DNA from 3 places in the Burkholderia crassaminum genome. Region 2 is predicted to be linked to each of the others. Evidence: predicted binding sites of a transcription regulator. Region 2 holds the regulator's gene; each other region holds the start of a gene.
The links. The regulator FliA, encoded in region 2, starts transcription of late flagellar genes. The targets are predictions, from matches to a motif close to CTAAAGTTTNNNNNNNNNNNGCCGNTA.

Region 1: a site for FliA is predicted at 2,615-2,641, ahead of fliD (flagellar filament capping protein FliD). Genes of this name have one in related genera too.
Region 3: a site for FliA is predicted at 2,022-2,048, ahead of flgK (flagellar hook-associated protein FlgK). Genes of this name have one in related genera too.

What each region holds. Positions count from the first base shown of each region.
Region 1 is NZ_OZ183801.1:78,228-82,314, forward strand. Features, by position in the region: gene ACPTTF_RS33640 (hypothetical protein) at 146-793, shown strand; gene fliD (flagellar filament capping protein FliD) at 992-2,491, opposite strand; gene ACPTTF_RS33650 (hypothetical protein) at 2,710-3,003, shown strand; gene ACPTTF_RS33655 (DoxX family protein) at 3,467-3,880, shown strand.
Region 2 is NZ_OZ183799.1:236,315-240,401, forward strand. Features, by position in the region: gene flhF (flagellar biosynthesis protein FlhF) at 1-1,114, shown strand, start outside; gene ACPTTF_RS01000 (MinD/ParA family protein) at 1,107-1,925, shown strand; gene ACPTTF_RS01005 (RNA polymerase sigma factor FliA) at 1,948-2,682, shown strand; S-adenosyl-L-homocysteine riboswitch at 2,770-2,898, shown strand; gene ahcY (adenosylhomocysteinase) at 2,931-4,087, shown strand, end outside.
Region 3 is NZ_OZ183799.1:3,518,590-3,522,676, forward strand. Features, by position in the region: gene flgL (flagellar hook-associated protein FlgL) at 1-4, opposite strand, end outside; gene flgK (flagellar hook-associated protein FlgK) at 22-1,965, opposite strand; gene ACPTTF_RS16345 (flagellar brake protein) at 2,160-2,915, opposite strand; gene flgJ (flagellar assembly peptidoglycan hydrolase FlgJ) at 3,134-4,087, opposite strand, start outside.

The DNA.
Region 1 (4,087 bases), on a different replicon from region 2:
CCGTCGGCTGGCCGATGCATGTTCACGTCGGACGACAAAAGCACACAAATCTGATCAAACCCTCTCATCGTTTCTCGTAACGATTCGTAATATTATGCCGCGGAGCGATTTTTACCGATGAACCGTGAGTCCGCATCCGCTTCCCATGCAACACGTAACGACGACAAGCCAGTCACCGATCCTGGCGGCACCGGTAGATGCCATGCTGCACGCCGTGATCGACGAGGTCGTGCATCGGAGCGTGTCGGAAGCGACGACGCGCAGCGGCTACATGCGATGTGCCGACTACGCGATCGTCGGCGCGCAGGTGCTGACGCTGCTGACCGGTAAACCTTACCGGCCGTACGCGGGTGGGGAGGTGCTGGATTTCGGCGGCGGCAACCTGTATGCGCTATGCACGACGCGCGAGCGGCGCCGCACCGCGCGGCATCTGTCGCAGCTCGCGAGGTATCACTGCTGGATCGAGGCGCGTCACGACGATATCGGCGGCCACGCGCGCAAGGAAATCGTCGATTTCACGCTGCGCCACGACGAGACCGTGGCGAGCAACCTGGGGATGCCGTTCGCGCGCGCTTACCAGGCGTATTTCTGGGGCTGGGACGACGAGCACACGGTACCGGCCGAGCTGCACGGTCATCCGGTCTTCGCGAAACAGGGCCCCGTGTGGCGCTGGGCGGAGCGTGAATGCACGTCGTTGCTGCGCGCCTACGAGCGCGAGCGGCCGGGCTATTTCGGGCGTCAGGTGTCGCGTGCGATCGATCTGTTCGCCGATCGCGTCGAAGGGCTCGGCTGACGGCGCACGCGTGTCGGGCAACCCGCAGGCAGGCCGCCCGCCGCGCGGGTGCGAACCAGGGAAACGAACCCGGCACGTGCGAGCAGATCGCCGGGCATGAACGCCGTCGCGACGCGGCACGCCGCGCGCGACGGCGCGAGCCGGCCGATCCATTGGCCGGGGGCCGCCGACGCGGTCATCGGGCGGCCCGGCCGCGCATCACTTGTTTGCCAGCGTACCGCTGCTGTTGGCGCCGCCGAACAGCTGCGTCAGGTACTTCGTGTTCGAGTTCATCTTGGCCATCAGCGCGTTGAGTGCCGTGAACTGCGCCTGATACTGCTTGGTCAGCTGGTCGGCGTAGTCCGTCAGGTCCGACTGCTGTTTGGTGACGCGCTTCAGATCGGCGCTCAGCGCGTTCGTGCGCACGTCGATCATCCCGTCTTTCTTCGTGAACGGTTCGATCTGCTCGGCCAGACGCGCGCCGATCCCGTTCTTCGAGTTGAACAGACGCGCGACCCCCGCCTGGTTGGACGACAACGCACTGTCGAGCTTCGCGTTGTCGATCTTCAGCGTGCCGTCCTTCTCGAGCGAGATGCCGAGCGTCATCAGGTTTGTGTGCCCGTTGCCGTCCTCGTTGGGGACGCCGCGCGCGACGCTCGACGCGAGCGAGTTGCGGATCGTGTTCAGCGTCGAATCGCCGATCAACGCGCCCTGCGAGTTCGCGCCCGGCGTGAAGCTCGTCAGCGTGCCCATCGTCTTGACGACGGTGTTGTACAGGTTCACGAAATTCGTGATCGTCGTCGCCTGCGCCTTCGTATCGGTGCTGACCGTCAGCGTCTGCGGACCGGTCGCGTTGACCGCGTCCGCCGACAGGTTCAGCGTGACGCCGGTCAGCACGCCCGACACCGCGTTGCTCGCGCTGGTCGATGCGATGCCGTTGAGCGTGAACTTCGCGTCCTGCGCGGCGGTGCTCTGCTGCCACGCGGCCGCGCTGTTCGCCGATTCGATCTTCGATGCGCCGCCGGACGTGTCGGCCGTCGACTTGACGCCGAGGCTCGACAGCCCGTTGTCCCCGGACACGTCGCCGACCGCGACGCTGATCGCGTTCGCCGAGCCGGTCTTCGTCGATGAGAGCACGAGGTGCGAGCCGTCGGTGCCCTTGATGACGGTTGCGCTGATCCCCGGGTTGCCGGACGCGGCGTTGATCGCGGCCGCAATGCCCGACAGCGTGTTGTTCGTGCCGCCGACCGGGACGTTGAACGACTGGCTGCCGAGCGACAGTGTCAACGTGCCGGTGCCGAGCGCCTTGTTCCCGTCGAAGCCGGACGACGACAGCGCCTGCGCGGTTGCGATCTGCGTGACGCCGACCGTGTAGGTGCCGGCGACCGCACCGACGCCTGCGGTTGCGGTCAGGCCCTTGCCGCTCGCGACCGCGTTGAACGTCGACTGCAGGGCGCCGTTCTTCAGCGACGCGAGGCCTGCCTCGAGCGCACCCAGCGCCGACGACAGCGCGCCGAATGCGGAAATCTGCGTTGTGCTGGTGGCTTGCGCCGACGTCAGCGCCGCCGCGTGGCCGGCCGTCTTCGCGTTCACCAGCACCTTGACGAGCGCGTTGATATCCGACGAATTGCCGGTCGAGCCGCTGATGATCGATTGCACCGCCTGTTGCATCACGCTGTTCGAATTCGCGCTGCTGTTCACGGGCGTGTTTATTGCCATGGATGGTCTCCGGTTGGAAAGCGATCCCGTGACGAGCGGCTGCCGCGACGGCCTGCGGCGATTCGAAGGCAGGCCACATCCGGCGAGACGCGTTCCGGGGTTCACGGGAGTGTCGGGAAAACGTAAGGACGTGCGCTATCGTATATTTAAATCGGTATTTCTTGGTAATTTTTTGTAATGCCTGTTGAGAAAAATGCAGACGGGAACGGGGTGATTGAGTGAGGGCTAAAGGTCTGCGATTTTTTGCCGTTAACACACCGTTTTGGTTGTATTTATTCACGGATTTTTCGCTTGCCCTGCTAAACATCGTGTCGATCGACGGCGTGTGGAAGGCGTTCTCCCTGGCCGGTATCGGGCTGAAATCCTTGCCTGTTGGGCGATATCCGTTGCGGGTGACTTCGGCCTGCATGCCCGCGAAACGTTTTCGCATTGCCAATGCTTATTCCCGGGCCATGTGTCTTTTTCTGAAACATGCCCAATCGATTGCAATATCGGTCGAGTTGCGGGAATGAAGTTGGCCTGCGTGAATCACATATTGAAATTGCCGTTGAATGACAGTGCGTGATGCACAGCTGTGACCGATTCGTGTCAATTGAAGTCGAAAATATCGAATGAATCAGGCGGCCTGAAAGAAGCGGGGCATTTTCGTGTTCTTGAATCATGGAGCAGGTTGGTTTGCACTCCCCGCAGGCCGCTATCTATCGACGATGTTGTCTTCGATTGTCCACTAAATTGATACAGCGAATCATGTTTTGACGGATTGATGATTCCCGTGGGGACAGTAGACTGCATCCGTGCTTCGCCAGAACCGATCCGGAGCGCGCCGGGAACGGTGCGACCAGACGGATTCTTCGGCGGCGGGCCAGCCGGCTTGCTGTCCGATTGTGCGAGGAGTGATTCGTTGCCGACCTGGCGCGCCGCTTCGGCGCATCTCGGCACCGGATGCATCAAACCGTCAATTCAAGGGTGATTGCTATGCGTTACGTTTCGCTGGAGTCGAAGAAGGACGAGCTGCTGCTGGCGGCTCGCGTGCTGTTGATGGTCCTGTTCGTGCTGTTCGGCTGGCAGAAGCTGAACGGCTTCTCGGGCACCGTCGCGTACATGGCGTCGACGGGGAACCCGGCGCCCGAGCTGGCAGCCGCGATCGCGGTGGCGGTCGAGCTGGCCGGCGGCCTGCTGATCGCGGCCGGCTTCTATACGCGTCCGCTCGCACTGGTGTTCGCCGCCTATACGCTCGCGACCGCGCTGATCGGCCATCGCTACTGGGCGCTGCAGGGGATGGAGCAATACATGGCGATGATCAACTTCTACAAGAACATCAGCATCATCGGCGGGTTGCTGTTGCTCGCGCTGACCGGGCCGGGGCGGTATTCGCTCGACCGGAAGTAAGGCGGGGCGGAGTTTCCGTGCAGGTTCGGAGCCCGGTGCACGAAAGTGCGCCGGGCTTTGTTTTGTTAGTGGGGCGTGACGTGTGGCGGTAGCGCAGGGCCGCAGAGCGGCGGGAATCCATGTGCCCTCGATCACTGACCGGCACGCATCAGATACATTCGAATTCCTGATTAATTCGAGCAGTGTCGGCGCTGCCATGATCGCGGC
Region 2 (4,087 bases):
GGCCGCCGCCCCCCGCGTGCCCGACACGAGCGCGGCGCATGCCGCGAAGGCGGCCGAGCGCACGCGCCTGTCCCCCGACGCCGCTGCCGCGGTGGCCGATGCGGTGAAGTCGCGCATCGAGCGGATCGTCAACGATACGGTGATGCAGGAGCTCGGCGAGCTGCGCGGGATGATGGAAGAGCAGTTCGACAGCCTGATGTGGCACGACCGCCAGCGTCGCAGCGCCGTGCATGGCGCGTTGACGAAGCACCTGTTCGCGGCCGGTTTCTCCGCGCAGCTCGTGCGGATGCTGGTCGACAACATGCCGTCCGGCGACGGCGCGCAGACCTTCGAGCAGGCCGCCGAATGGGCGCAGTCGGTGCTCGCGGCGAACCTGCCGGTGCTCGACAGCGAGGACGCGCTGATGGAGCGCGGCGGCGTGTTCGCGCTGATGGGGCCGACGGGCGTCGGCAAGACGACCACCACCGCGAAGCTGGCCGCACGCTGCGTGATGCGCTTCGGCGCGAGCAAGGTCGCGCTGCTGACCACCGACAGCTACCGGATCGGCGGCCACGAGCAACTGCGCATCTTCGGCAAGATCCTCGGCGTGCCCGTGCACGCGGTGAAGGATGCCGGCGACCTCGCGCTCGCGCTGTCCGAACTGCGCAACAAGCACATTGTGCTGATCGACACGATCGGCATGAGCCAGCGCGACCGCGCGGTGTCCGACCAGATCGCGATGCTGCACGGCGCGAACGCGCCGGTGCAGCGCCTGCTGCTGCTCAACGCGACGAGCCACGGCGACACGCTCAACGAAGTCGTGCAGGCGTACCGCAGCGCGGGCGAGCATCCGGACCTGGCCGGCTGCATCCTCACGAAGCTCGACGAGGCGACCCACCTCGGCGGCGTGCTCGACACGGTGATCCGCTACAAGCTGCCGATCCATTACGTGTCGACCGGCCAGAAGGTGCCGGAGAACCTGTACGTCGCGTCGACCAAATTCCTGCTGAAGAGCGCGTTCTGTGTACCGCGCGACGGCTCGCCCTTCGTGCCGCAAGACGAGGACATGCCGACGCTGCTTTCCGCACTGACCGCACGTTCCACCGCCGAGCTGCACGAGGTGCGATTTGGATAAACGGATCATCGACCAGGCCGAAGGGCTGCGGCGCCTGCTGGCCGGGCGCGCGTCGCGCATCGTCGCGGTGGCGGGCGGGCCGGCGGGTGTCGGCTGCACGTCCACCGTCGTGAACCTGGCGGCGGCGCTCGCGTCGCTCGGCAAGGATGTGCTCGTCGTCGACGAGCGCGCCGACGTGCATTCGGCCAGCGCGACGCTCGCGGGCGCGTGGCTGCGCGACGGCGAGCGCACGCGGGTCGCGGCCGGCTTCGGCCTGTGCGGCGCCGCACGGCTCGCGCGCGCCGGCTACACCGACGCGCAGCTGAGCGATTTCATCGACGGGCCGGCCGACATCGTCCTCGTCGACGCGCAGCTCGGCGCCGACGGTTCGTTTTCGGCGCTCGCACGTGAAGCGCACGACGTGCTGGTCGTGACGCGGGTCGCCGCGCAGGCGATCACCGAAGCGTACGCGTGCATGAAGCGGCTGCATTTCGCGCATGCGTTCGCGCAGTTCCGCGTGCTGACCAATCACGTCGGCAGCCACGCGGACGCGAAGGTCGCGTTCGACAACCTCGCGGGCGTCGCGAGCCGCTACCTGACGGTGTCGATCGCCGACGCGGGGTGCGTGAGCGCCGATCCGCTCGTCGAGCATGCGCGCGAGCTGATGCGCGCGGCGGTCGACGCGTTCCCGTCGTCGGCCGCCGCGCGCGACTACCGGCAGATTGCCGCCGACCTGCTGTACTGGCCGATGCGCCCGCGAACGGGCGCGGGCCGCGCCGTGCACGCGGGCGGCAAGCCGTCGTATGAGGCGGGCGCGGCACACGCCGCGTGAGTGCCACCGGAAGGAGGGGGCCATGATGTACAACGCTCAAGGAAAGATGTCCCAGGCCGACGTGCTCGCGCAATATGCGCCGCTCGTGCGCCGCCTCGGGCTGCAGCTCGTCGCGAAGATGCCGGCGAGCGTCGACCTCGACGACCTGATCCAGGCCGGCATGATCGGCCTGATGGACGCGGCCGGCCGCTACAAGGAAGACCAGGGCGCGCAGTTCGAGACCTACGCGACGCAGCGCATTCGCGGCGCGATGCTCGACGAGCTGCGCAGCAACGACTGGCTGCCGCGCAGCCTGCGCAAGACGTCGCGCGAGGTCGAGCACGCGGTGCACCAGGTCGAGCAGCATCTCGGTCGCTCGGCGAGCGAGACCGAGATCGCGGAGCACCTGAAGATGCCGCTCGACGAATACCAGGGGATGTTGCAGGACCTGCACGGCAGCCAGCTGATCTACTACGAGGATTTCGACCGCGCGGCCGACGACGAGCCGTTCCTCGACCGCTATCGCGTCGATCACGCCGATCCGCTGTCGGCGCTGCTCGACGAGCACCTGCGCGAAGCGCTCGTCGAGGCGATCGAGCGGCTGCCGGAGCGCGAGAAGCTGCTGATGTCGCTGTACTACGAACGGGGTCTGAATCTGCGCGAGATCGGCGCGGTGCTCGAAGTGAGCGAGTCGCGCGTATGCCAGTTGCACAGCCAGGCCGTCGCGCGCCTGCGCGCACGGCTGCGCGAACAGGCGTGGGTCGGCGCGGAATCCTGACCCTTTCCTGACGGCCGCGCGCGCCGACGCCGCGCGCCTGGCATCGGTGTGCGCATTTTGCGCGCCGATTTGCTACAATCCTTCCCGTTTTCCGAGGAGCGTTGCGACGGGCCAGTCTGGGCCCGCCAGGCTCGGAAGGCTTCACCAAGCAGCCGTGCGGCGCGCGTTTAGCGTGTTGTCGCGCCGGCCCCGCTTCCTGAACGGCGCTCACGTCACCAATCTAGAAACTTTTTAGAAAGGAGGGCGTGATGAACGCCATTATCGATTCCAAAGCTTCCAACGATTTCGTCGTCGCCGACATGGCGCTGGCCGGCTGGGGCCGCAAGGAACTGAACATTGCCGAGACCGAAATGCCGGGCCTCGTGCAGATCCGCGACGAATACAAGGCACAGCAGCCGCTGAAGGGCGCGCGCATCGCCGGTTCGCTGCACATGACGATCCAGACGGGCGTGCTGATCGAGACGCTGAAGGCGCTCGGCGCGGACGTCCGCTGGGCGTCGTGCAACATCTTCTCGACCCAGGACCACGCGGCTGCCGCGATCGTCGAAGCCGGCACGCCGGTGTTCGCGTTCAAGGGCGAATCGCTCGACGAATACTGGGAGTTCTCGCACCGCATCTTCGAATGGCCGAACGGCGAATTCGCGAACATGATCCTGGACGACGGCGGCGACGCAACGTTGCTGCTGATCCTCGGCTCGAAGGCCGAGAAGGACCGTTCGGTGATCGCGAAGCCGACCAACGAGGAAGAAGTCGCGCTGTACAAGTCGATCGCGGCGCACCTCGACATCGACCCGACCTGGTACTCGAAGCGCCTCGCGCACATCAAGGGCGTGACCGAAGAAACCACGACCGGCGTGCACCGCCTGTACCAGATGGAAAAGGACGGCCGCCTGCCGTTCCCGGCGTTCAACGTGAACGATTCGGTCACGAAGTCGAAGTTCGACAACCTGTACGGCTGCCGTGAATCGCTGGTCGACGGCATCAAGCGCGCGACCGACGTGATGATCGCGGGCAAGGTCGCGGTCGTTGCGGGCTACGGCGATGTGGGCAAGGGCTGCGCGCAATCGCTGCGCGGCCTGGGCGCGACCGTGTGGGTCACCGAAATCGATCCGATCTGCGCACTGCAGGCGGCGATGGAAGGCTACCGCGTCGTGACGATGGAATACGCGGCCGACAAGGCGGACATCTTCGTGACGGCCACCGGCAACTTCCACGTGATCGGCCACGACCACATGAAGGCGATGCGCCACAACGCGATCGTCTGCAACATCGGCCACTTCGACTCGGAAATCGACGTCGCGTCGACCCGCCAGTACCAGTGGGAAAACATCAAGCCGCAGGTCGACCACATCATCTTCCCGGACGGCAAGCGCGTGATCCTGCTGGCGGAAGGCCGCCTGGTGAA
Region 3 (4,087 bases), 3.3 Mb from region 2:
GCATCGCTTTGATCCCCGAAATCAGTTGAACAGGCCGAGCACGGTCTGGAACAGCGTCGACGCGGTCTGAATCACCTTCGCGTTCGCCTGGTAGAGCTGCTGGTACTGCATCAGGTTGGCCGCTTCCTCGTTCTGGTTCACGCCCGACACCGACTGCTGCGCTTGGGTGATCTGGCCGATCAGCGAAGTCTGCGCGGCGCTCGACGACTTCAGCTGGCTCGTCGTGTTGCCGATGCTGTTCACGTAGTTCGCGTACGCACCCGTCAGCGTGGTCGAGCCGTTGCCGAACGCCTTCGAGTTGACAAGCTTCGACAGCGCGAGCGCGTTGCTGCCGTCGTTCGTGCCGCCCGTGTTCGGTGCGACCTTGAACGTGTCGCCGGCCGTGGGCGTGCCCGACACCGTGACCGTGACACCGGCCGTCAGCGTGATCGGCGAGCCGGACTGGAACGGCTGCGCGGCCGTGGTCGTCGGCGGTACGGCCGTGTTGTCGGTGACCGTGTAGGTCGGGCTAGCAGTCGTGCCGCCCATCGTGATCGTGTAGTTGTGCGGGTTGGCCGCGGCCGTCGCGCTGGTGACCGACAGCCCGCCGATCGTCCCGGTACCCGTGTTCGTCGTGGTGGCTGACGGCACGAACGGCGCCGCCGCCGCGATCGCCGAGCCGTTCGACGTCGCGAGGCCGAAGCCGTTAAGCGCGCCGCGCGTCGGCAGCACGGTGAACTGGTCGCCGGGCTGCATCTTGCCGGATGCGATCGAAAAGTTCAGGCCGCTCGCCCCGCCGAGCGTAACCGGCATCGGCCCCTTCTGCTGGTCGACCACCGTGCCGGTCGCGCGATCGGTCAGCGTGTAATTGGTACCGTCGTACGACAGCGTGTAATCGCTCGTGGTCGGCTGCGCCGAATTCGCGAACGACACGGACAGCGTCGCGGTGCCGGTGTTGCCCTGGTTCGCGTACGTGGCCGGCGTGCCGGTCGTGAACAGGTTGCCGCCGACGTTGCCCGACTGGTCGAGGCCGAGTGCGTTCTGCGCGTTGACCTGCGCGGCGAAGCTGGTCGCGATCGCGCCGAGCTGCGCTTCGGCCGGATCGAGCGTCTGGCTGCGGAACGCGAGCAGGCCGCCGAGCGTGCCGCCCGACAGCGACGTGCTGGACAGGGCCTGGTTCGGCCCCTGCGGGTTCGCGCCGGCGATGCCCTGCGACACGACGGTCAGCTCGCTCGGATCGGACGGCGACGTAACGGCCGCGAGCTGGTAGCTCGTGTTCGAGACGACCAGCGGCGTGCCGCCCGCGAGAAACACGCTGTAGCCGTCGCTGTTGCGCACGACCTGCACGCCCGCGAGGTTCGACAGGTTCGACACCGCGAGGTCGCGCTGGTCCATCAGCTGGTTCGGCGGCTGGCCCTGGCTGCTCGCGGACGCGATCTGCTGGTTCAGCTGGGCGATCTGCGCGGTGTACGCGTTGATCTGTGTGACGGTGCTCGAGATCTGCGTATTGACGCTCTGGCGCAGCGCGTCGTACTGCTGGCCGGCCGCGGTGATCTGGTTCGCGAGCGTCTGCGCATTGCTCATCGCGGTCTGCCGCACCGACGAGTCGGATGCGCTGTTCGCGACGTTCTGCAGCCCGGTGAAGTAGCTCGTGATCGAGGACGAGATGCCGGACGTCGGGTTGCCGACGTAGTTGTTCAGCTGCGTGACGAGCGAATACCACGTCGACAGCGCGCCGCTCTGCGTCTGCGCGCCGTTCAACTGATCGCTCAGGTATTGGCTGTACTGCCGCTGCACGGTGACGGTGTTCACGCCCTGCGGCATGTAGCCGCTGCTCGTGTACTGGCCGCTTGCCTCGGCATAGACGGGGCGTTCGACCGAATAGCCCGGCGTCGCCGCGTTGCTGATGTTCTGGCCGGTCGTCGTGAGGCCCCAGAGCGCGGCATTCAGGCCGCTGACACCGAGGTTCATGAGTGAGTTGGACATGCGCGATCCTGATAAGCCGGCCGCACTGCGGCCGCCGGGTTGCGTGACTCCCGGTATAACGGCCGCTTCTGGAAAAAATTGAGGAAAAAATGCACGCGCGACGCGCGCTCGCGCGCGGCCGGTGAAAGCGTGCGCCGGCAGTGCCGCACACGTTGCGCGAGCGGCCCCGGGCGGGGCCGGCCGCCGCTTGCGCGTCAGGCCCGCGCGAGCGAGCGGCGCTTCATCTCGAGCTGCGTGATCAGCCGCTGCAGCGTGTTCTCCGCGCTGCCCGGCAGCGACATGTAACGGAAGCCGAGCTGGTAGCGGCGCGACCCGTTCGGCATCTGCGTCGAGCGCTGCGACACGAGTTGCAGGTCGAGCGACAGCTTGCCGTGGCCGGTCAGCTCGAGCTCGACGTCGGGCAGCAGCGTGCCGACCTCGAGCGCCTCGACGCGTTCGTCGGCCGTGCGCAGCCCCACGCCGCCGAGCGACAGGTTATGCACTTCGAACAGGAAGCTCTCGCCGTCCGGCAGCTTGCCGCGGCACACGTACGGATCGACGACCGGCGCATCGACGCGGAAATACTCGCGGCGCTGGATGCACATCAGGACGTCGGGGAAATCGGCGACGAACGCGGGCAGCCCCTCGTAGCGCGTCTCGCGCGGCGTGCCCGTGGAGAATTCGACGCGCACGCCCTCCGGCGCGGCCGCGAACGTGCAGTGCGACGCGCCCAGGATGCCGGCGTTCTGCTCCGACAGCGCACCCCAGTCGAACGTGAACGTCCGCGCGCCGACATCCACCTCGAGCAGGCGCGTGACGAGCTGGCCGCCCGGATACTGGACGGTCAGGAAATCGCCGCGGTTCACGAGGTTGCGCAGCTGCACGCCGATTTCCAGCGGATTGCGGCGGGCATAGTCGGGCCCGGAGTGGCCTGCATCCAGGCTGGGGTCCGTCGACGTTTCGATATTCATGGCTAGCCGGTCTTTCTTGTCATGGGCGCCCGGGCAACCGGTGCGCAATAAAACCGGGCCAGAACGGGGGCCCGGTCGCAGGTCTCTCACACTTAGCGGCAGTGCTGACCGAAAGTTTAGATCGAAACGGGGATTTTTTTCGCGCAAACGTTGAAACCGCGCGCGGCGGGCTGCCGGGCGCGGTCCAGAGGGGATGACAGCGGTAGCCGACGGGGCCGTCAGCCGATCTGCTGCATGATCGAAATCAGCTTCTTCGCGTAGTTCGGGTCGGTCGCGTAGCCGGCCTTCTGCATTCCGTGCGCGAAGCCTTCGACGCTGCGGCTCGCGCTCAGCACGCCCGAGTAGCGTGGATTGTTCTTCAGCAGGCTCGCGTAATCGGTCATCGCGTGCTCGTACGAATCGTACGCGCGGAACTTCGCGACCACGCGGCGCGGCGTGCCGTTCACGTATTCCGTCGTCAGCGCCGACACCGTGCGGCCGGTCCAGCCCTTGGTCGCCTTGATGCCGAACACGTTGTAGCTCGTCGAGCCGTCGTTCGCGCGGATCTCGCGCTTGCCCCAGCCCGATTCGAGCGCGGCCTGGCCGACGATGAAACGCGCCGGGATGCCGGTCGACGCGCTGGCCGCCTGCGCGGGGCCCGCGAGCCGGTCGACGAACGCGTCGGCGTCCTGCACGCCGCTCGCGCCCTTCAGCGGCGGCGTCAGCGCGCTGCCGGCCGAGTAGCCGCGCGTGCCGGCGAGCCCGCCGTTGTTCGCCGCGTTCGCGTAGGCCTTCGCCATCGCGTTCATCGCGGCGAGGCCGCCTTCGTTACCGGACGTGCCGAGGCCGCCCGCGCCGACGTCGGCCGCCGTGTCGCTGCCCGCGCCCTGCCCCGCATTGCGCAGCAGCTGCTTCATCAGCGCGTCGGCGACGCCGATCCCGCGCGTCGACATCTGCTGCGCGAGCTGCTGGTCGAGCATCGACGTGTACAGCTTCGACGTATGCGAATCGAACAGCCCGCCGTCAGGCGACGCGTCGCGCATGCTCTTGAGCATCATCTGCGTGAACATCGCGTCGAACTGGCCGGCGACCGCCTTCGCGCCGGCCTGCGGCGACTGCTTCGCCTGCGCGCGCAGTGCGTCGAAACCCTGCACGTCGAGCGCAAAGCGCTGCGTGAGGTCGTTCGCGTTCGG